4 regions of the Duganella sp. GW821-FHT07F09 genome follow, and region 2 is predicted to be linked to each of the others. Evidence: predicted binding sites of a transcription regulator. Region 2 holds the regulator's gene; each other region holds the start of a gene.
What was found. Region 2 encodes FNR, which switches genes on or off when oxygen is low (the NO sensors DNR and NnrR bind a similar motif). Its sites were predicted from a motif close to TTGATNNNNATCAA; they were not measured.
Positions count from the first base shown of each region.

Region 1: adhP (alcohol dehydrogenase AdhP) is a predicted target of FNR. The motif match lies at 3,367-3,380, and genes of this name have one in related genera.
Region 3: AC07P1_RS03025 (universal stress protein) is a predicted target of FNR. The motif match lies at 2,981-2,994, and genes of this name have one in related genera.
Region 4: AC07P1_RS11305 (cation-transporting P-type ATPase) is a predicted target of FNR. The motif match lies at 1,066-1,079, and genes of this name have one in related genera.

Region 1 covers NZ_JBWKQJ010000011.1:51,534-57,142, reverse strand. The annotation lists gene AC07P1_RS25935 (TonB-dependent receptor) at 191-3,190, shown strand; gene adhP (alcohol dehydrogenase AdhP) at 3,462-4,490, shown strand; gene AC07P1_RS25925 (substrate-binding periplasmic protein) at 4,604-5,371, shown strand; gene AC07P1_RS25920 (zinc-binding metallopeptidase family protein) at 5,391-5,609, opposite strand, start outside.
Region 2 covers NZ_JBWKQJ010000002.1:520,229-525,837, forward strand. The annotation lists gene AC07P1_RS07415 (response regulator) at 1-2,430, opposite strand, end outside; gene AC07P1_RS07420 (alpha/beta fold hydrolase) at 2,521-3,270, opposite strand; gene fnr (fumarate/nitrate reduction transcriptional regulator Fnr) at 3,514-4,272, shown strand; gene AC07P1_RS07430 (FixH family protein) at 4,437-4,955, opposite strand; gene ccoG (cytochrome c oxidase accessory protein CcoG) at 4,966-5,609, opposite strand, start outside.
Region 3 covers NZ_JBWKQJ010000001.1:655,107-660,715, forward strand. The annotation lists gene AC07P1_RS03015 (chemotaxis protein CheA) at 1-1,814, opposite strand, end outside; gene AC07P1_RS03020 (protein phosphatase CheZ) at 1,814-2,650, opposite strand; gene AC07P1_RS03025 (universal stress protein) at 3,069-3,536, shown strand; gene AC07P1_RS03030 (response regulator) at 3,625-4,269, shown strand; gene AC07P1_RS03035 (Crp/Fnr family transcriptional regulator) at 4,567-5,361, shown strand; gene hemP (hemin uptake protein HemP) at 5,541-5,609, shown strand, end outside.
Region 4 covers NZ_JBWKQJ010000003.1:650,403-656,011, forward strand. The annotation lists gene AC07P1_RS11305 (cation-transporting P-type ATPase) at 1-969, opposite strand, end outside; gene AC07P1_RS11310 (di-heme oxidoredictase family protein) at 1,120-4,185, opposite strand; gene AC07P1_RS11315 (hypothetical protein) at 4,635-4,970, opposite strand; gene AC07P1_RS11320 (hypothetical protein) at 5,149-5,244, opposite strand; gene AC07P1_RS11325 (calcium-binding protein) at 5,211-5,483, opposite strand.

The DNA of each region.
Region 1 (5,609 bases), on a different contig from region 2:
CGCCGGAGCTGGCCCGGCGGCGCGCATTGTAGTTAGCAAGCAACGCCAACGTCCTCAACATCCCTTAATAAATCAACTCACTGATCGTTTCCCCGCCGCCGATTTTTCGCGCGGTGAAGTCGCATATGATCGATTTTCCCAAGCAGGGAGAGACATCCACACAGCAACAAAAAAAACCAAAAGGATACGCATGAAGAACCGGAACGCAAGTCCGCTCAAACCGTCCGTGCTCGCCGTCAGCGGCGTGCTGGCCGCGATGGCCAGCATGGCCACCCCCTCGCAGGCGCAAACCTCCCCCGCCGACTCGCCACCGGCTGCCGCGCAGTCGGCCGACTCAGTGGTGGTGGTCACCGGCTTCCGCGCCAGCCTCAACAGTGCGCTGAACACCAAGCGCGCCAGCGACGGCATCATCGACGTCATCAAGGCCGAGGACATCGCCAAGTTCCCCGACGCCAACCTGGCCGAATCGCTGCAGCGGGTGCCGGGCGTGTCGCTCACGCGCGGCGACGGCGGCGAGGGCAAGCAGATCACCGTGCGCGGCCTCAACGCCGGCTTCACGCGCGTGCGCATCAACGGCATCGAGGGCGTGACGGCCACCGGCGCCTCCGACATCAACGGCAGCACCAACCGCGGGCGCGGCTTCGACTTCTCCGTGTTCGCCTCCGAACTGTTCAACAGCCTGGAGGTGCGCAAGACCTCCGAGGCCAGCGTCGAGGAAGGCTCGCTCGGCGCCACCGTCGACCTGCGCACCGCGCGCCCGTTCGACTTCAAGGGCCGCACCTTCAGCCTGGGCGCGCAGGAGATGCACAATTCGCTGTCGAAAAAATACAGCCCGCGCGTGACCGCGCTGCTGTCGGACCGCTGGAAAACGCCGTACGGCCAGTTCGGCGCGCTGATCTCGGCCGCGTATTCGAAGCGCACCGTGCAGGAGGAAGGCTACGAGGCGGTCGAGCTGCTCAGCGCCAGCAACGACGGCGGCTTTTGCGCGCCGGCCGGCTACGCGCCGCAGAACCCCGCCAACAACGCCGTCAAGGGCATCGACGCGGCCAACTGCGGCTTCGGCGTGCCGCGCACGTCCAACCTGGCCGCCTACAACGACGTCATGTCGCGCACCGACAACTACGGCGGCACGGTCGCCAACCCGCTGGCCGGCTCGGGCGCGTTCGCGCCGCGCATTCCGCGCTACCGCCGTTCGATGACGCAGTACGAGCGCTCCGGCGTGACCGGCTCGCTGCAATGGCGCCCGAGCAGCAGCACCGAGCTCAACCTCGATCTGCTCGGCGGCAAGTTCAACAACAAGCGCTACGACAACTACATCTCGGCCATCTCGTTCGGCCGCAGCCTCGGGCAATCGAACGGCAAGCCGCAGACGTCGATCCTGGAAACCCACTTCAACGACGCCGGCAGCTGGGACTACGGCAAGTTCAACGCGGTCGACATCCGCAGCGAAGGATTGCTCGACGTCTACTCGACCCTGTTCCGCCAGCACGTGTTGTCGGGCCGCCACGATGTCACCGACCGCCTCAAGATCGACTTCCTGACCGGCCAGTCGCGCTCGGACCTGGACGAGCCGCAGCGCACGACGGTGCAGTTCGACTCTCCCAACGCCAACGGCTACTCCTTCGACTTCCGCAACAACCGCAACGTGCCGACGATGAACTTCGGCATCGATGTCACCAATCCGAACAGCTTCAGCTTCGCGCCGCAGGAGGCGGACGGCACCTTCCACGGCCAGTTCGTCGGCCGCTACCTGCACACCCGCAACACGCTCAAGACCAACCAGGTCAACGCCAGCTACGAGCTCAACGACAACCTGACCTTGCGCACCGGCTTCTCCAAGCGCGACAACACCTGGACCAACGTCGAGATCGGCTCCGGCGGCAACGGCCTGACCCTGCCGGCGGGCGTGGGCATGGGCGACATCACGCGCCAGATCGGCGGCTTCGGCAAGGGCCTGGGCGCCGGTGGCGTGCCGAACTCGTGGGCCGCCGTCGACCTCGACAAATTCCTCAAGGTCTACAACATCGAATGCCATTGCACCGAGGTGCCGGGTTCGAGCTACAACTATTTGAACCAGGCCAACCGCGGCGTCGACGAGTCGATCAAGGCGCTGTTCCTGGCGGCCGACTTCAAGTACGACCTGTTCTCGATTCCGCTGCGCGGCAATGTCGGCGTGCGCCACGCCCGCACCGACGTCGACAGCTTCGCCATGCTCAACGCCAACGGCGTGCTGGAGCCGGCGCGCTTTAAAAACAGCTACCGCGACACCCTGCCGGCGCTCAACGTCTCGGCCACCCTGCCGCACGACGTGATGCTGCGCTTCTCGGCCGGCAAAACGCTGGCGCGTCCGGAGTACACCGACCTGGCGCCGTCGACCACGCTCAGCACGCAGGTGCAGACGGTCACGATCGGCAATCCGCGCCTGGCGCCGATCCGCGCCAAGACCTACGACGTGCAGGCCGAGTGGTACTACGCCAAGAACGCGATGGTGTCGGTGGGCGCCTTCCACAAGGACATCGGCACCTTCATCCAGGGCGTGTCGGAGCGCGCGGTGTTCTCGTCGCTGGGCTTGCCGGAGTCGATCCTGCTGGGCGGCGGTTGCAGCATCACCGGCGGCACCCCGGCCTGCGCCACGCTGCCCAACACCACGGTGGTGGTCAACCGCCAGGTCAACACACCGGGCGGCCCGCTGACCGGATATGAGTTCAACCTGCAGGCGCCGTTCAGCTTCCTGCCCGGGATCTGGGCCAATTTCGGCCTGCTGGCCAACTACACGCACGTCGATTCGAAGATCACCTACATCACCCGGGTGGACAATCCGAACACGGCCGCCAACGAGCAGCTGACGCGGCGCGCCAACTTCACCGGCCTGTCGCCGAAGGCGCACAACCTGACGTTGTTCTATGAGGACAAGAAGTTCAGCGCGCGGGTGTCGGCGGCGCACCGCTCGTCGTATCTGCTCAGCGTGCTGGGCGACGTGCAGGGGCACGACTTCACCATTGTCGATGGCTCGACCAATATCGACTTCAGCATGTCGTACAACATCACGCCGCAGTTGCGCGTCAGTCTGGAGGGGCAGAACCTGAACGACACGCCGCTGCGCTATGGGCGCGACAGCCAGCGCAATGACACCTTGTTGTATGTGCATTCGGGACGCACGTTCGTGGTGGGGTTGAACTACAAGTATTAAGGAAAAAGAAGCAACTCCTTCGACAAGAAGTATTACAGCAACCAGCTCGACGTGTTCCAGAACCTGCTGTATGGCGCGCCGCGCAACGTCTCGGGGACGCTGCGCTACGTGTTCTAGGCGCGGCGAGGGGGCCATGCGCGCCGGCCGGCGGCCAGTTCGTGCGGTTCCAGAGTATTTTGATCTGCATCATGGTTTTTGCAAATAGTAAGGGGGAGACTGGCTTGTATCGGCGTCGACGCGTCGTTTCAATCCCCCACTAAGGAGCAGCACCATGCAAAAAACCATGAAGGCGGCGGTCGTCCGCGAGTTCGGCCAGCCGCTGGTCATCGAGGAGGTCGCCGTGCCGCAGGTCGGCCCCGGCCAGATACTGGTCAAGGTGGCCGCCACCGGCGTCTGCCACACCGACTTGCACGCGGCCCAGGGCGACTGGCCGGTCAAGCCGAAGCCGCCGTTCATCCCCGGCCACGAAGGGGTTGGGCATGTGGTCGCCGTCGGCGCCGGCGTGCGCCATGTCAGGGAGGGCGACCGGGTCGGCGTGCCGTGGCTGTACACGGCCTGCGGCCACTGCCCGCATTGCCTCGGCGGCTGGGAGACCCTGTGCGGCGAACAGCAAAACACCGGCTACTCGGTCAACGGCAGCTTCGCCGAATACGTGCTGGCCGATCCGAACTTCGTCGGCCACCTGCCGGCCAACGTCGGTTTCGTCGACATCTCGCCGGTGCTGTGCGCCGGCGTCACCGTCTATAAGGGATTGAAGGTCACCGACACCAAACCGGGTGATTGGGTCACGATCTCCGGCATCGGCGGACTGGGCCACATGGCGGTGCAGTACGCCAAGGCCATGGGGCTCAACGTGGTGGCGGTCGACATCGACGACGGCAAGCTCAAACTGGCCGAACAGCTGGGCGCGACGGTGACGGTCAATGCCCTGCGGACAGATCCGGCCGCCTTCATCCAGAAAGAACTGGGTGGCACGCAAGGGGTGCTGGTCACCGCCGTCTCGCCCAAGGCGTTCCAGCAGGCGCTGGGCATGGTGCGGCGCGGCGGCACCGTCTCGCTCAACGGACTGCCGCCGGGCGACTTCCCGCTGTCGATCTTCGACACCGTCCTCAACGGCATCACCGTGCGCGGCTCGATCGTCGGCACCCGGCTCGACTTGCAGGAAGCACTCGACTTCGCCGCGCGCGGCCAGGTCCGGGCCACCGTCAGCACGGACACGCTGGAGAACATCAACGACGTGTTCACCCGTATGCGGCGGGGCGACATCGAGGGCCGCGTCGTGCTCGACTTCGAGCGCTAGCCGCATTCTCCTCCGGGCAACAAATCTTTGCCGAGGCCGGCAATTTGTGGGAGCATAGGTTTCCACTATTGCGTCGCGGTGAGATCGGGGGCTGCTTGAAGCTGTCACGGCTGTTGAAATTTTGCACAGGTTTGTTGCTGAGCATGCCGGCGCTCGCCGCCGAGCCGCCCGTAATGCGCTTCGCCACCGAGGAATGGCCGCCGTTTTTTAGTCGCGCGCTGCCGGGCAACGGGCTGACCGGCACGCTGATCGGGGCGGTGGTCACGCGCATGGGTTACGCCGCGCGGATCGATTACTTCCCGTGGAAGCGCGCGGTGGAAATCGGCCTGCACGACGGCGCCTACGCCGGCGTGGTGGCGATGGTGCGCAATCCGGAGCGCGAGAAGACGTGCTATTTCTCCAGCGCCGTCGGTAGCCGGCACACGGTGCTGGCCTATCTGAAGGACAAGCCGGTGACGGCCGGCGCGCTAAAGGATCTGGAAACGGTGCGCATCGGCACCGTGGGCGGCTACTCGTACGGCGAGCAATTCGACGGTCTCGTGCGATCGGGCGCGCTAGCGGTCGAACCGGCCATCAGCGATGAAATCAACGTCCGCAAGTTGCTGGCGCGCCGCTTCGCCGCCATCGTCATCGAAAAACGTATGCTGCGCTACCTGCTGGCCGCCGACCGCTACACGCAAGCCGAGCGCGACCGCGTCGAAACAGTCGACCACCTGTTCGCCACGCGCAGCGTGCACGTGTGTTTCCAGCACACGGCCCAGGGATTGGAGCAACAGCGGGCGTTCGACCTGGCCGCCCAGGACGTGGATTTGTCCAGGATAGAGCGCGACTACTGGCGCGACCTGCTGCAGATTCCGGGCGCGCCACCCGCCAAACCGTAAGGCGGTGGTGCTGCGCGCGTCAGGCGGTTGCCACCGCCGGCGCCTTTTTGTCTTGCGCAACGACGGCCTTCGGCGCCGGCTTGGCCTTCTTCTCCACCTGCGCCAACACCACCTTGTGGATGAAATGCAACTTCTCCTGCACCGGCGTCGGCAGCTTGAACGGATACGAGTCCGGCGTGCCGACGCTGCGGTTCAGACTGTTGAGCACATAGGTCAGCGCGAACCAGTCCGAGATGAT
Region 2 (5,609 bases):
GCCGGGCATGTGCCAGTCGGCCAGCACGACGTCGTAGGCGCGGTCCGCCTCCAGGCCGAGCCGGAAGCGTTCGAGCGCGGCCGCGCCGGAATCGACCTCGTCGGCCTGCCAGCCCCAGGCCCGGATCAGCTTGGCGATCAGTTCGCGGCTGGTGCGGCTGTCGTCGGCCACCAGCAGGCGCAGGTCGCCCAGCGCCGGCTTGCGGCGCTCCTCTGGCCGTTCCGGCAACACCTCGAACGGCAGGCTGAAGAAGAAGGTCGAGCCCTGCCCCGGCGTGCTGTGGACCGCGATTTGCCCGCCCATCAGCTCGATCAGCCGCTTGGTGATGGCCAAGCCCAGGCCGGTGCCGCCGAAGCGCCGCGTGATGCTCTGGTCGCCCTGCGAGAAGGCGTTGAACAACTGCCCCAGCTGCTGCTCGGTCATGCCCATGCCGGTGTCGCGCACCTCGAAGCGCAGCAGCGCGCCGTGGTCGTCGCGCGCGTCGAGCTCGACGCCGACCACCACCTCGCCCTGCTCGGTGAACTTGATGGCGTTGCCGGCCAGGTTGACCAGGATTTGCTGCAGCCGCATCGAATCGCCGCGCAGCCGCTTGGGCACCGACGGTTCGACGCTGATGGCCAGCTCCAGTTCCTTGTCGCCGGCGTTCATCGTCATCATCGTCGCCAGCGAATTCATGGTGTCGTCCAGGCTGAACTCGACGGGCGACAGCTCCATGTGGCGCGCCTCGATCTTGGAGAAGTCGAGCACGTCGTTGAGGATGCCCAGCAGCGATTGCCCGGACACCTTCACCATGTTGAGGTATTTGCGCTGCTGGGTGGTCAGCGTGGTGTTGCCCAGCAGGTAGGCCATGCCCAGCACCGCGTTCATCGGCGTGCGGATCTCGTGGCTCATGTTGGCGACGAACTCGCTTTTGGCGCGGTTGGCGGCCTCGGCGCGGTCGCGCTCCTTCTCCAGCTCCTGGGCGCGGGCCTCGACCTCCAGTTGCAGGCGGCGCCGCTCGGTGATGTCGGAGATGACGGCCAGCACCTTGGTGCCCTGGTCGGTGCGCACCGCGCTCAGGTTGATCTCGACCGGGAACTCGCTGCCGTCGCGGCGCAGGCCGAACAGGGTGGTGGCGCCGCCCATGCGCACCGGCTCGGCGCTGAGGCGGTCGGCGAAGAACTTGACCCGGTGCGCGGCGTGCTGCGCGCGCAGCGCCGCCGGCACCAGCGTCTCGAGCGGCTGGCCGAGGATCTCGTCGCGGCCGTAGCCGAAGCGGCGCTCGGCCTCGCGGTTGAAGGTTTCGATGCGGCCGTCGACGCCGACCACGACGATCGCGTTGGGGGCGAATTCGACCAGGCTTTGCAGGCGCGCGTCGGCCGCCAGCCGGTCGCGCATCAGGTTGTTGAAGGCGGCCGTCAGCTGGCCGACCTCGTCGTCGGCGCGCACCGGCAGCGGCGCGAAGTGGGTGGCGTCGCCGCGCAGCGCGACGATGGCGTCGCGCAGCCGGATGAGCGGCGCCAGCAGGCGCAGGGTGAGCCAGCCGATCAGCGCCGCCGCCAGGATCGACGCCACCACGCTCCACACCAGCACGCGCGAGAGCACGCCGTCGAAGGGTTCGAACGCCTCCTCGGCCGGCAGCGAGGCGGCCAGGACCCAGTCGACCGACTTGAGCGCCTTGTAGCTGTTGAGGGCGCGCTCGCCGTTACCGTTGATGCTGTCGACGGTGCCCTCGAAACCGTCCCGCAGCGCGCGCGTGGTGGCGGCGTTGGCGCCGGCCTGGCGCGGTTGCAGCAGGCGGCTGGCGTCCGGATGCAGCACGTAGACCGGATGGTCGCCGCGCGTGAGGGCGAAAAAGTAGCCGCTGTGGCCGACCTTGGCGGTGCGCAGGTGGCCCAGCACATTGTCCTTGTACAGGCGCAGCACGCCGTTGAGCACGCACACCACCTCGCCGTTGGCGTTGAGCACGGGCGCCACCATCTGCACGATCGGTTGCTTGTTGGACTTGCCGATCACCGGTTCGGCGATCAGCGGTTTGCGGGTGCGCATCACGGTCCGGAAGTAGGCGCGGTCGGAGGCGTCGATGCCGACGCGGCCGGGCTGGACCGGGATGTCGGCGATCACCATGCCCTGCGGATTGAGCACCAGCAGGTCGTCGAACAGCGCCAGCACGGCGCGGTCCTGGTAGTAGGCGCGCAGCCGCTCGGTGGACCCGGCGATCTCGACCGGCTGGTGGCGCGCCGACAGCGCGATGATGTCGAGCAGCATGGTCAGCTTGTCGTCGAGTTCCTCGGCGGTGCGGCCGATCAGCGCCGTTTGTTGCGTGAAAAGTACTTTGGTGAAATCCGCCTTCATGCGTTGCATCTGAACCACGGTCACCAGCGCGATCATCAGGATCGACGTGATGCTGGTCGCCAGCGCAACTTTAGCCTTGATGCCAAGTGGCTTCATTTCATCCTTGTCGGGCGGGTCGGACATGAAATTGGAGAACTACGGAGTGCTCAGGAATTCTCCTATCAATGCCCGACCTTGGCAACAGTATTAACGCCGGGCGGCGGCGATGATCACGTCGGCGACTTTTTGCGGCTGCGACACCATCGGCACGTGGCTCGCTTTCAGCGTGATAGTGGTGGCGTTGATTTTCTTGGCGAACGCCTGTTGCAAGGCCGGATCGATCATGCGGTCCTCGGACGCGGCGATGTAATAGTTGGCCTTGTTTTTCCAGGCCGCCACGGTGGTCTTGTCGGCGAAGGCCTTGGCGGCGATCGGGCCCTGGGTGGCGGCGATCAGCGCGGCGGTGGCCGGCGGAACGTCCTGGGCGAAGTTGGTGGAGACCGACGCGGTCGGCAGCCACAGGAAACCGCCGGCGTCGGCTTGCAAGGTGGCGATGCCTGGCGGCACGGCGTAGTCCTTGCCCAGCTCGGCGGTGGCCTGGCCTTCCGACGGTGCGAACGCGGCCACGTAGACCAGCGCCTTGACCTTGTCGCTGGTGCCGGCCTCGGTGATCACGGTGCCGCCCCACGAGTGGCCGACCAGCACCACTTTACCGGTTTGCGCGTCGATCACGCGCTGGGCGGCGGCGACGTCGTCGGCCAGCGAGGTCAGCGGGTTTTGCACGGCCACCACTTTCAAGCCTTGGGCCTGCAGCAACGGGATGACTTTTTCCCAGCTGGAACCGTCGGCGAAGGCGCCGTGCACCAGCACCACGGTGGTGTCGGCGGCCGGCGTGGCGGCTTGGGCGGTCAGGACGGTGGCGGCCAGCAGGGCGGAGGCGATGATCGAGCGTTTCATGGTGATTCCTTTCGAGGTTGGTTGTTTACTATTAAGTAGTGTGCTACTTGCTTGAGGTGAACTATAGCGAACAATCTAATAGCGTGCAAGTTAAATTTAACCGGATGTCGAAAATATTTGCGGACCGGGTGGGCCGCCGGTGCAAGCACGCTTGCATGAAGCAAGGCTCGGAGTGGCGCGAATACCTGATCGGTACAGTGCGGCATCGGCCGAAAGCAGCGACTAATGGTCTACACTGGCGGCATGATCAGAGACCTCCCCGCACTGGTGCTGCCCGGCGCCACCATCGACATCCTCAAGGCCAGCTGCGCCAATTGCAGCATGCACCAGTTGTGTTTACCGATGGGACTGGGCAATGAAGACATGGAGCGGCTCGACCGGATCATCGGCCGCCGGCGCAAGGTCGCGCGCGGCGCCACGTTGTTCCGCATCGGCGATCCGTTCGTGAATTTGTACGCGATCCGGCTCGGCCACTTCAAGACCTACCAGGTCAACCGCGAGGGCGCCGAGCAAATCACCGGTTTCCAGATGGCGGGCGAGTTGCTGGGCATGGACGCCATCAGCACCGACCTGCACCATTGCACCGCCGTGGCGCTGGAGGACAGCGAGGTGTGCGAGATTCCGTTCGGCAGCCTGCAACAGCTGCTGGCCGACATGCCGACCTTGCTGCGGCACTTCCACCGAATGATGAGCCAGGAGATCACGCGCGAGCAAAGCGTCATGCTCCTGCTGGGCAATATGCAGGCGACGCAGCGTTTCGCCGCCTTCCTGGTGAACCTGTCGTCGCGTTACGAGGCGCGCGGTTACTCGCCCAACACCTTCCAGCTGCGCATGTCGCGCGAAGAGATCGGCAACTACCTGGGCCTGACGATCGAAAGCATCAGCCGCCTGCTGTCGAAGTTCAAGAAGGAAGGCCTGCTACGCGTGAGCAACCGCGAAATCGAACTGCTCGATCCGCCCATGCTCAAGGCCATCACGGCCGGCACGCAGACCTGCCATTAGCGGCGGAATGACCACATAGACACGTAGGGCGGATTAGGCGAAGCCGTAATCCGCCATGCATGCGTCCCCGGGGGCTCCTGGCGGATTACGCTACGCTAATCCGCCCTACGTGGATCCACGATTGCGGTGGGTTCCCCGGTCAAAATCACCATCCAACCACGGGCTTATTCGGCGCGCAGGGTGACGCTGCGCTGCGCCGGCCAGCTCCAGGCGCCGGCCAGGCGCCAGTCGCGCTTTTCGCCTTCCACCAGCACCACCCAGCGGCTGCGCTCGAGCATCGGCAGATTGATATGGAAGCCGCCGAATTCGTCCGGCCGCACCACCAGCTGGATGTCCTTGGCCGGCAAGGTCGCGTGCGACAGGCGTACGAACAAGCGCTCCGTCTTGGCGTGGTCGTCGCTGTCGCGGCGCAGCTGGCCGGCCAGCATGCCTTGCGTGGGGTCGTAGCCGATCGACATCGACAACCCCAAGGTGCTGGCCACGCGGTCGCGCCGCAAGTCCTGGTTGATGGCCTTGCCCCGCTTGTAGTAGTCGCCCACCACCAGCGCGTCCTGCCGCGTGAAGGCGAGGTAGCCGGTGTAGACGCCGGCAACGATGACGATCGCCGGGCCGGCCATCAGCAGCCACGGCCAGCGCTGCTTCCACCACGGCGTCACGGTGGCATGCGATATCGATACGGTCATGCTGTTCTCCTTAGCGCGGCACAATGAATACCGCGTCTTCCTTCACATGCAGCGACGGGTCGTCGACCGACGTCAGTTCGACGGCGATCTTGTTCGAACCCGGATGGGCGGCGCCGTGCGCCGTGCGCAGCCGGATCGGATGCGCCTTGGTTTCTGTGGCGTCGACCCGCACCAGCTCCGGCGTCACCTGCGCCAAGGTGGCGATGCCGCTGACGCGGATGCGGTAGGTCTGCGCCCGCTCGGACGTGTTCATGATCTGCAGCCGGTAGACGTTTTCGATCATGCCGTCCTCGACCTCGCGGCCCATGGCGCCACGGTCGCGGATGACGTCCAGCTTGAGCGGCACCCGCAGGTAGAGCGCGGTGCCGACGGCGGCCACGATCAGCGCCAGGATGGCGGCGTAGATTTGCACCCGGGGACGCAACGTGCGCCGGTGGATCTGCGTCGGCGTGTAATGCATCGTCATGGCACGCTCGGTGCTGTAGCGGATCAGGCCGCGCGGCAGGCCGACCTTGTCCATCACGCCGTTGCAGGCGTCGACGCAGGCGGCGCAGCCGATGCATTCGTATTGCAGGCCGTTGCGGATGTCGATGCCGGTCGGGCACACCTGCACGCACATCGAACAGTCGATGCAGTCGCCGCCCTTGCCCGCTT
Region 3 (5,609 bases), on a different contig from region 2:
GAGCGCGCGGTGCCGGTGATGCCCTCGACGGTAATCGCGGTCATCGGCTTGATGACCAGGTCGGCGGTGCCGTCGACCGCTTCCACCGCCAGAATATACGGCTGTGGCGCGGCGACAACAATACCGACCTTCTCGCGGCAGCTCTCGTAGCCGAGCGAATCGGCCAGCGAGCGCACCGGCAGCGGACGGCCCTGGTCCTTGAGGACCGGGGCGCCGCCCACTTCCATGAACACGTCCGGCAACTCGACCACGCGCTGCACCACGGCCATCGGCAGCGCCAGCGCGGCGCCCGAGGTCGACACCAGCATGGTCGGCACGATCGACAGCTCGATCGGCAGGCGGATGGCGAACTTGGTGCCCTTGCCCAGCGCCGATTCGATGTGGATGGCGCCGCGGTTCTTCTCCACGGCGGTCTTCACCACGTCCATGCCGACGCCGCGGCCGGACACGCTCGAGGCCACTTCCTTGGTCGAGAAGCCCGGCAGGAACACCAGCTGGAAGCACTCGTCGTTGGTCAAATTGGCCGACTCGCTGATCAACCCCTTCTGCTGGGCCTTGGTGCGCAACACCACCGGGTCCATGCCCTTGCCGTCATCCTGCAGCACGATCATCACGCTGTTGGCTTCCTGCCACGCCTTGAGCGAGATGAACGACTTGGCCGGCTTGCCCGCCGCCAGGCGGTCTTCCGGCGACTCGACGCCATGGTCCAGCGAGTTGCGCAGCATGTGCACCAGCGGATCGTACAGGCTGTCGACGACCACGCGGTCGACCTCGGTCTCGGCGCCCTCGATGGTCAGCTCGACGTCCTTGCCCAGGTCCTTGGCCAGCTCGCGCACCAGGCGCGGGAATTTCTGGAACAGGCGCCCGACCGGTTGCATGCGCGTCGCCAGCGTGGCGCGCTGCAGTTCGGTCGAATACCGCGACGCCCGCTCCAGCGTTTCCGCCAGCGTGGCCATCAGGGTCTGGGCCTGGCCCTCGAATTTGAATTGCAGCAGGCGCTCGAGCAGCACGGCGGCCTGGTTGGCGGCCTGCACCGATTCGCCCGCCACTTCCAGCAAGGCATCCAGTTTAACAGCATCGACGCGGATCGACTCTTCTTTGGCCGGGGCCGCATGCGGACGCTCTTCGCGTTTCTCGGGCGCGTCGCGCTTGGCCGGGGCGGCCACGGCGGTGCCGGCGGCGGGCGCTGCGGCGGCCGTGGCCGGCGCTGCCGCCGCGACTGCGGCGGGCGCCGGGGCGGCGGCGACCGGTGCGGCCGAGACGGCCGGACGGGTGTAGCTGCCGGCCGGCATCACGGTTTCATACATGCCTTCCCAGTCGAGGCCGTCCTCGGACGTGATCGACACGGCGGCGGCCACCGGGGCGGCGGCGGGCGCGGCCACGGGGGCGGGCGCCGGCGCGGCGGCCGGGGCCGGCGCGGAGGCGCCGGTCTTGCCCTCGATGGCGTCGGTCAGGATCACTTCCAGGTCGTGCGGCATCGGCGCCAGGCTGTGCGGCTCGGCCCCGTTGTTCAGTTCGGCGAGCTGGTCGGCCACGAAGCCGGACGCCTGCAGCGCCGCCTCGATCGCGATCGGCGTGACCGGCGCGGCGCCGGTGCGCAACGCGTCGAACAGGTTTTCGGTCAAGTGGCAGGCCGCGACCATCGCCGGCAGGCCCATGAAACCGGCGCCGCCCTTGATGGTATGGAAGGAACGGAACACCGCGTTCAGTGTCTCTTTGTTATCGGGGTCGCGTTCAAGCCGCAGCAAGTGCTCTTCAACGTTGACCGCCAGATCCATCGCCTCGACGACGAAATCCTTCAGCATATCGTCCATTAGAATCCCAGATCAGCAAGCAGGTCGTCGACATTGTCCTGGTTCAGCGCTACGGCCGGAGCCGAAGGGCCGGACATCAGGGACACTTCTTTTTGCGCGATTTTCTCGCGTACCGCCGGCGGCGCGTTGTCGCGCAGCAGTTCTGCCAGTTCGTGCTCCACCGTCTTGGTGATGTTCACGACCTTCTTGATCAGTTGACCGGTGATGTCCTGGAAGTCCTGGGCCATCATGATTTCCAGCAAACGGGCTTTTTCGGCCTCGGTGGCGGCCGACACGGCCACCGCGAAGGCTTGCGAATCGCCGGCGAGCTGCTTGAACTGGTCCAGGCTGAGCTTGCCCGCGAACAGGTCGGCCCAGCGGTTTTCCATTTCCTTCGATTTCTTCGACAAGGTGTCCTGCTCGGGCATGCCCTCGTCGAGCGTGTTGAGCACCTTGTTGGCGGCCTGCTCGGTCAAGGTGGCGACGTATTCGAGGCGGTCCTGGGCGTCGTTGATCTGCGACGAGGCCTCGGTCAGCGCCTTGTCGTAGCCCAGTTCGCGCAGCGAATCGTGCAGCAGGCGCACGATGCCGCCGAGGCGCTCGAACATCGGCTTGTCGCCGCCCTCCTCGGCCTCGCCACCTTCGGCGGGCGCGGCCGCGGGAGCCGGCGCGGCCGCGGCGGGCGCCGGGGCCGGGGCAGCGGCGGCGGCGGACGACGACACCTCGTCGAACAGGCTTTCGAGGTCGTCTTCTGCGGCGGCTGGTGCGGGGGCAGGCGCTGGAGCGGGCGCTGCGGTCTTGCTCTGAGCGGACACTTCTTCAAATAATGCGTCGAAATCATCAGCGGCGTTGGTCATAATCCCTGCTTCTCCATAATTTGTAAAATTGCTGCCCTCAACCCTGCGTATTGATGACGCTCGGCAATAAAAAGCACTTATGCGAGTGTAGCAGGGCAACATGGAATTATTCAATCCCGGCGTCGGTCGGTTGCCCTGTTCTCCGTCCCAAGGCCATGTTTCGTTGTATTTGGAGATACTATCATCGGATACATTGCCAAAGGGAGCATAAAAGACACAAACGCAGTGCATGTGTAGTGCTTGTGTGCAAAAAAGCCGCCCAGCAACTGTGAACAACTGTTAAAGCGGCCGGCGGCGGTCACAACAAACCGCTTTTATTTGCGATTTTATTTGATCAACATCAAGTCTTTCCTTACTAACAATACTGTAAATCGCGACTACAATGAGAACTAGGTAGCGTCGAACAAGGAGGCTCGCCATGTACCGCAAAATCCTGATCACCACCGACGGCTCGGCCGTGTCGAGCAAGACCGCCTGCGCCGGCGTGGCGCTGGCCGAACAGCTCGGCGCCGAAGTGCTGGCCCTGTTCGTCGCGCCCGAGTACCAGTACCCGATCTACGTGGAAATCATCCCGCCCAGCTATCCGAGCGAGGACGAATATCGTGCCGCCATGCTGCGCGCCGGCAAGGAGCATACGAAGGACGTGGTGGCCTCCTGCGCGCGCCGCAACGTCCCGTGCGAGGCGCTGACGACGTTTTCCGAGAGCGCGGCGCTCAAAATCGTCGACGTGGCGGAAAACAACGCCTGCGACCTGATCTTCATGGGTTCGCACGGGCGCAGCGGCTGGGGCCAGCTGCTGCTGGGCAGCGTGACCAACAAGGTCTTGTCGCACTCGCGCATCCCGGTGCTGGTGCACCGCCTGATCAAAGAGCCGGACCACAAATAACATGCGGCCGATGCGCTTCTGTAGTAAGATCGCAAGGTTAATTCAAACATAACAGTATTTACTTTAGGTCACTTGAGATAGCTTCTTTATGATTCGAATAGTCATCGCGGACGACCACACCATCATGCGTGAGGGGCTCAAGCGCATCCTCGACGGCGCCCCCGACATCGACATCGTGGGCGAGGCGATCGACGGCTTCGAAGTGCTCGGCCACGTGCGCCAGGGCGGCTTCGACCTGCTGCTGCTGGACCTGTCGATGCCCGGGCGCAGCGGCGTCGACCTGATCCGCCAGATCAAGGCCGAGGCGCCCAAGCTGGCCATCCTGATCCTCACCATGCACGAGGAGGAACAGTACGCCGTGCGCGCCATCCGCGCCGGCGCCCAGGGCTATCTGACCAAGGAGAGCGCCGGCACCCAGCTGGTGGGCGCGATCCGCAAGGTCGCCTCCGGCCGCCCCTACATCAGCACCGAGGTGGCCGAGCAATTGGCGCTCAACATCATGATGCCCAACGAATCGCTGTTGCATAAACAGCTGTCGGACCGGGAATTCGAGGTGTTTTCTTTATTGGTCGCCGGAAAATCCATCACCGAGATCGCCAACAGCCTTCACCTTAGCGTCAAAACCGTGAGCACCCATAAAACCCGCATCATGCAGAAAATGGGCATGAACTCGCTCTCGGAAATGGTTCAATATGCCGTGGCGCATCGTTTGTTGTCCCCATTCAAAACCTGACAGGCGAACGGATCAGTAGGAGTCCTCCTACATCCGTGCGCTGACGCCTACTCCCATATTCAGCCATTGCTGATATCTATCTCCTCCCTCTGTTGGCATACTGAAACCACACGATTGATGCTGCAAGGCTACATGCAAAGCAGCGAGATGCCGTACGGCACAGTTGCTGTACAAAATGTCAAGCAATCAACCGCCCCGGCCTAACGAACAGAGTTACCTGATCAGGAGATCAACATGCTGTCAACGCAAACGTCTGAAATTCGCCCAGTCACCACCACGACGATGCAATCCTCGTCGATGGAAGCAGGCCGCCAGCGTCAGGGGCGGCTCTGGTCGAACCTGAAGGAGGTCTGCGACCTGCTGCACATTCCCGCAGCCGTCTCGGTCTCGACCGAGGAACTGCTGTTCCAGCACGTGCAGTTCAAGACCGGCCAGCGCATCCACACGATCGGCCAGCCGTTCGACACCTTGTACATCGTCAACTCGGGCTTCCTCAAGACCGTGCTGATCGACGAGTTCGGCAACGAACAGGTGCTCAGCTTCCCGATGAAGGGCGACATGCTCGGGGTCGACGGCATCCACACCCGCCACTACTCGTCGGAGGCGGTGGCGCTGTCGGACTGCGACCTGATCCTGCTGCCGTTCAAGAAGCTCACCGCCCTCGGCCGCGTGCACCTGGAGCTGGAAAACATGATGTACGGCGTCATGAGCCGCGAGCTGGTGCGCGAGCAGGCCATGATCGGCATGCTCGGCGCGCTCAGCGCCGAGGCGCGCGTGGCGCGCTTCCTGGTGTCGCTGGCGGACCGCTTCGCGCAGATGGGCTATTCGAGCAAGCTGTTCAACCTGCGCATGACCCGCCACGAGATCGGCAGTTACCTGGGCCTGACCCTGGAGACGGTCAGCCGCACCCTGTCGGCCTTCAATGAAATCGGCCTCATCAGCGTCGACCAGCGCACCATCGGCATCAAGGATCCGGAGGCGCTCAAGACCTTGCGGCGCCTGCCGCCGTCGCGCACCCGCGCCAAACAACTGGCCGCGGCCAAGAGCAAGGCGGGCGAGGTCACGCCCGGCCAGCTGCTCGCCGCGCTGTAGGCCCACCGGGCAATCACCCAGCCTTGGGCCCGGCCTCCCCGCCGGGCTTTTTTTTCCGTGCCGCGCGCGCCGCCGCAAACACCCCACCACTTTCATTTCAAATAAGGCTTGCATTCCGTCCCACCTTCCACAATAATGAATGCAAATACGAATCATTCTTATTTAAAGGAGAAACGACGATGACCACCACCCTGACCCTGCCCGTGTCGCAACCAGCCCGCCCCTCCCCCGCCCTGGTGTCTGCGGCG
Region 4 (5,609 bases), on a different contig from region 2:
GACGCCGATCGCCAGCGAAATACTCATAATGGCCGGCAAGCCTTCGGGAATGGCCGCCACCGCCAGCCCGACGACCGCCATCAGCGCGTCGGCGGCGGGGTAGGCGCGCACGTAGCGCGCGAACAAAAAGGTCAGCGCCGACACCGCCAGTATCACCAGCGTCAACTGTCTGGCGAAGCCGGCCATCTGGCGTACCAGCGGCGTTTGCAGCGTGTCGATCTGGCCGACCAGCGCACTGATCCCACCCAGCGCGGTGCGCGCGCCGGTGGCCGTGACGACGCCAACGCCCTGGCCGGCGGCGACCAGGGTGCCCGACAGCGCAATTGATGCGCGCTCGGCCAGCGCGGCGTCGTCCGCGACGGCCGGCGTGTCCTTCTCGACGGCGGCCGACTCGCCGGTCAGGATCGCCTCATCGATCTTGAGGTTGCTGGCGCGGATCAGGCGTAGGTCGGCCGGGACGCGGTCTCCCGCCTCCAGCAACACCACGTCGCCGGGCACCAGTTGGTCGGCGGCTATCGTTTCGCGGCGTCCCGCGCGCCGCACCGACGCGCGCGTCGCGCTCATGCCGCGGATGGCCTCAAGCGCCGCCTCGGCGCGGCCCTCCTGGAAGAAGCCGATGGCGGCGTTGAGCCCGACCACCGCCAGGATCACCGCCGCGTCGACCACGTGGCCCAGCGAGACGGACAGCAACGCGGAAGCGATCAAGACATAGATGAGCAAGTTGTGAAATTGCAGCAGCAAGCGCTTGATGGCGCTTTGCCGGGGCGCTGCCGGCAGGGTGTTTGGTCCGAATGCCGACAGGCGGCGCCCGGCTTCGTCCGGCGGCAGGCCGTCGTGGCCCGAAGCCAGGCGCGCGATTGCGTCGTCGGCGGCCAGGGCGTGCCAATGGGTGTCGCCCAAAGCGGCGGACGGCGATTCGCCATGCACGCCACTATCGGGACGACCCCGCGATATCGACGGCATTGTCATCGTTTGCTCCACAAGGGGTTTCGGCGGGGGGCGACGAATGTTGCTGATCATTCATTCGTCGCAAGCCATCCTATAGTACCTTGCAGCGCTCAAACTTTGAGCTATGTCAATTTTTAGCCGCAAATCCCCGGGCTGGCGCCGGTTGTCCGATCAAAGCGACTTCAGGAACGCCAGCACGGCCTCGCGGTCAGCCTTCGACAGCGCCTCGAAGCGCTGGCGCGAGCGGTCCGCCTCGCCGCCGTGCCACAGGACGGCCTCGGTCAGCGTGCGGGCGCGGCCATCGTGCAGGTAGCCGGCCTTGGCGCCGCCGCCCATGACCTTGTCCGTGTAGCCGATGCCCCACAGCGGGGCGGTGCGCCACATCGCGCCCTTGGCCTGGCCTTCGACGAACTTGTCGGCCAAGCCGGCGCCCATGTCGTGCAGCAGCAAGTCGGTGTAGGGACGGATGGTCTGGTTGCGCAGCTCGGCGAACAGGTGGCCTGGACCGGTCTTGATTTCGGCCGTATGGCAGGCGACGCAGCGCATGCCCTGGAACAGCCTGGCGCCGGCCGCGACCTGCTGCGAGTCGACCCGGTGCTCGTCGAGCGGCGCCACGCCTTTAGGGAAGCCGCTGGCCACGCTGCGCTGGGCCGGCACCGCCACCAGCGCCAGATAGTTGGAGATCGATTGCAGATCGCCCTCGGAGATGCCGGCCTGGGACGCGCCGGCGCGGCAGGCGACCGGGCCGTTGACGCAGTCGCGGCTGCGGTAGACCGGCGAGGTCACCGCCATGTCGAGCAGCAGCGCGTCGGCCGACTGCTGGCGCAAGGTCGCCTTGGCCGCCTTCCAGCCGAAGCGGCCCACCCGCACCGCGCCGCTTTCCGGATCGTAGACGTAGTTGGCCACTCCCTTGACGCCGTCGGCGTCGGGCGCCGTACGCGCCAGCGCAAGGATGCTCGCCTCCGGTATCGCCTCGAGCAAGCCGGCGCCTATCATCGGCTGGGCCGCGCGCAGCGAGAAGATGTCCGGCGTCGCGCCCTCGAACGCCAGGGTCGGCTTGCGCAGTTCGACCGTGGTGCCGTCGGCCAGCTTGACCAAACGCGTCTCGAAGCCGGCCACCCGCACGCCGTTGCCCCAGTTCTGCGGCTTGCCGGTGGACGAGATCGCGTTCATCCGCACCGCCGTGCCATATTGCGGATGCGGCAGCTGTTGGCCGCTGGCGTTGGCGGTAGCGACCCGGATCGACATGCTGTCGAGCCGCTGGTTGATCGCCGCCGGCGCCGGGCTGCGGCCGTTGTTGACGTGGCAGGCGACGCAGGCGGACTGGTTGAACCGCGCCCCCTGCAACCCCACCGCCTGCGCGTAGCGGTCGTTGCCCGGCTCGTTGTGGTCGCCGGTGGTGAAGTTGGTGTGCACCAGGCGCCGGCCCTCGACGAAGCGCTGCATGTTCTGCATGCCGATATTGTTGTGCGGCTGCTGGAACATGAACAAGCCGTTGTCCGAGTAGTTGTAGGACACCGAACCGGCACCCCCCGATAGCGTCTCTTCGGGCAACGGGATCGTGTTGAGGCGCGGCTGGACGCCATACCAGGGCTTGAGCCCCGCGCCAACCACGTAGGCCCATTCGTACGAGTAATAGCGCACGCCGCCGTTGTCGCCCTTGGCGGCCAGCGCATCGACGGTGGTGAACATCGATGGCGACACTTCGATGACATCGCCCACCGCCAGCGGACGGCCCCTGACGGTGGTGCCGTTGGGGAAGCCATCGGCGCCGAGCCCGGCGTGTCCCGGGTAGTTGTCGACCCGGATCGTGCAGCCGTTGTTGATGCCGTTGGCGTTGGTCAGCTTGCCGTTGAGCGGATAGGCCACCGGCCTACAGATGGCGACGTTGTCGTCCACCAGCTGGCCAGGCGCCATCCAGCCGTAGCCGGTCACGCCGGGACGGTCGAAGCCGCGGAAGAAGGCCACGCCGCCCTTCAGGAAGTCGACCGTGGTGTACTGGTTCACGGTCAGGGTCGGCTTGGTGACGCCGGCCACGCGGCTGTTGTCGATGATCTCCACGCCCCAGGTGCGGTTCTTGAAGTACTGCGGCACGAACGTCAGGTAGTTGCCGGGCCCCTTGTCGCGCGGCAGGCCTGTTGCGGCGTCGACCGTCTCGTTGGGGCCGTAGCCGATCTCGTTCCAGTCCTCGCCGCGCTCGCGGCCGTGGCGGGCCAGGCCGCGCGCGCCGAAGCGGGTGACCAGGGTACCGTCGGCCAGGGTGAATTGCAGCGTCTCCAGCGGCTGGTCGGCCGAGGGCAGGGGAGCCCAGCCGGCACCGCTGGCGGGGAAGTTCAGCGGCGACGTCGCCACGCCGGCCAGCGTGTTGTCGCTGCCCGGCGTCTTGAATTCCACCTCGTACAGTGAGTAGCCGTACTGGCTGGCGCGGGCCACGCCCTGCAGGCGCACGTAGCGGGCGTCGATGCCGAGGTTGAAGAATTCCTCGGTGCCGCCCTGGCCGTTGGCGACGGCGCGCCGCAAGGTCCAGTTCTGGCCGTCGTCCGAGACCAGCAGGTTGTATTGCTTGCCGTAGGAGTTCTCCCAAAGCAGCTTCATGTAGCCGATCGGCGTCTTGGCGCCGAAGTCGAACTGCAGCCAGGCGCCATCCTCGAACGCGCTGGCCCAGCGCGTGTTGGTCTTGCCGTCGATCGCCATGGCGGCCGACTGGCCCGGGTTCTCCAGCCTGGAGGAGGTGGCCGCGACCGGTTTGATCGCCACGCCGGGCTGGGTTGGATCGGTTGGTGGCGGAGCCGGCGCGGGATCGGTCGGCGCCGTCACCGGCGTGCCCGAGAACGCCTGCACCTCAATGATCGAGTAACCGTATTGCGTGGCGCGCTTGACGCCCTTGATGCGCAGATAGCGGCCCAGGCCGTGCAGCCCCGTCAAATCCTCGGTGCCGCCCAGGCTGTCGTCGACGCTCTTGATGGTGGTCCAGCTGGCGTTGTCGTCCGACACCTGCAACAGATACTGCGACGCGTGGGCATTCTCCCAATCGATGCGCACGCGGGTGATGATTTCGGTCTTGCCGAAGTCCAGGGTCAGATACTGGTCGTCGGCGAAGCCGCTGCCCCAGCGGGTGGCGCTGTTGCGATCGACGGCGGCGGCAGCGGACAGGTCGCCGCGCTCGGCGGAACTCGCCGTGGCGCCGGCCGGCGTCAGCGCCACTTCTGCAGAGACGGCCGCGCCCTGTATCTTCATGGCGCTCAAGGTGCGCGGGGCGGACTGGGCGGTTTCTTCGCCGCCGCCTCCGCAGGCGGTCAGCAAGGCGATCAAGGCCAGGGGCAAGCCCTGGATGGGGAGCCTGCGCAAACGTCGCAGGTTGAGTTGGTGGCGACGCGGCAAGCGATACATTCCAGTCCCTTTTTGTATGGTTGGCGATGGCGGCGATCCGCCGATGGAAACGTTTCCATCGGCGGAAGCTAACGGCCCGATCCCGGTGCGAATCCAGGCCCGTCCGGACACGCCGGATAATGACGTGTCAGAACTTATCAGTTACAAAAATTTCGATTGAGCAACGTTGCTGAAGATATCTTGTGTTGAACCGTGTGTCAAGGCAGGTCACGAAAATGTCATGGAAGCCGATAGGCAAGAACTGACGTGGCCACGTCGCGCACGGGCTGAAGCCGTGCGTTGTGGTCCCGAGGAGTCTATTTACTGAGTAATTCGTCGAAGGTCATGCGCGAGCGCGCCAGTTCCCAGTCCAGACTGCCGATCGTCTGGTGCTGGCTCATCACAGTGACTTCCGGTTGTGCCGATGCCGCCGCCGCTCCGTGGACTTGAGCGGGATGCGCTTCGGCACGACGCGTGCCCGCCGATTCAGGCACCTCGGCTTGCAATACCGCCTGTATCTCGGCCAGGCGCTCCTTGAACTGCTCGACCCTCGGGTCGTCGGCGGCAAGGACCAGACCCGGTTTGGTCTTGGCCAGCTCGGCGATGGAAACAACCTCGCCTTGAACGCGATACGGATTATTGATGCGGGACATAATGGCGGCTCCGTTGGTGGTATTGCGTCTGTAATATCAATGCATGCTGCTGGACGATAGCGGGGGGAGGGGAGTAAACATTTTACTCCCCACTCCGGCGAACCGGACTTAATCTAAATCAATTGGAAGAGATCGACCCACTGGCTGTCCGAGGTATAGGCCCATTCGACGAAGGTATTCACATCGCCGGCATGCCGCTGTTGAGCGTGTGGACGTAAAGATCGTCGCCGAGGCCGCCGCTCAGCCGGTCGAAACCGTTGCCGCCGACCAGCACATCGGCGCCGCGTCGGTGCCGCCGCCGTGGATAAAGTCGTCGCCGTCGCCGCCATACATCGTGTCGTTGCCGGTCTGGCCGATCAGCGCGTCGTCGCCGCCGTTGCCGTAAAGCAGATCGTTGCCGGAACCGCCCTGGATAAAATCGACATAGGCGCTGCCATGGACGGTATCGTCGCCACCCAGGGCGTTATATCCGTGCGCGGTTTCGGGCGGCTTTGGGGCGCCGAAAGTGCTCATATAAAATACATCGGCGTTATTAGTACCACTAGCTGCAGCCATTGAACCTCCAATATGAAAGTTTGAATATGCGGTCAGGTTAATAAAACGCTTATCTTGAATATTAAATAAGCACGCCGATATTGC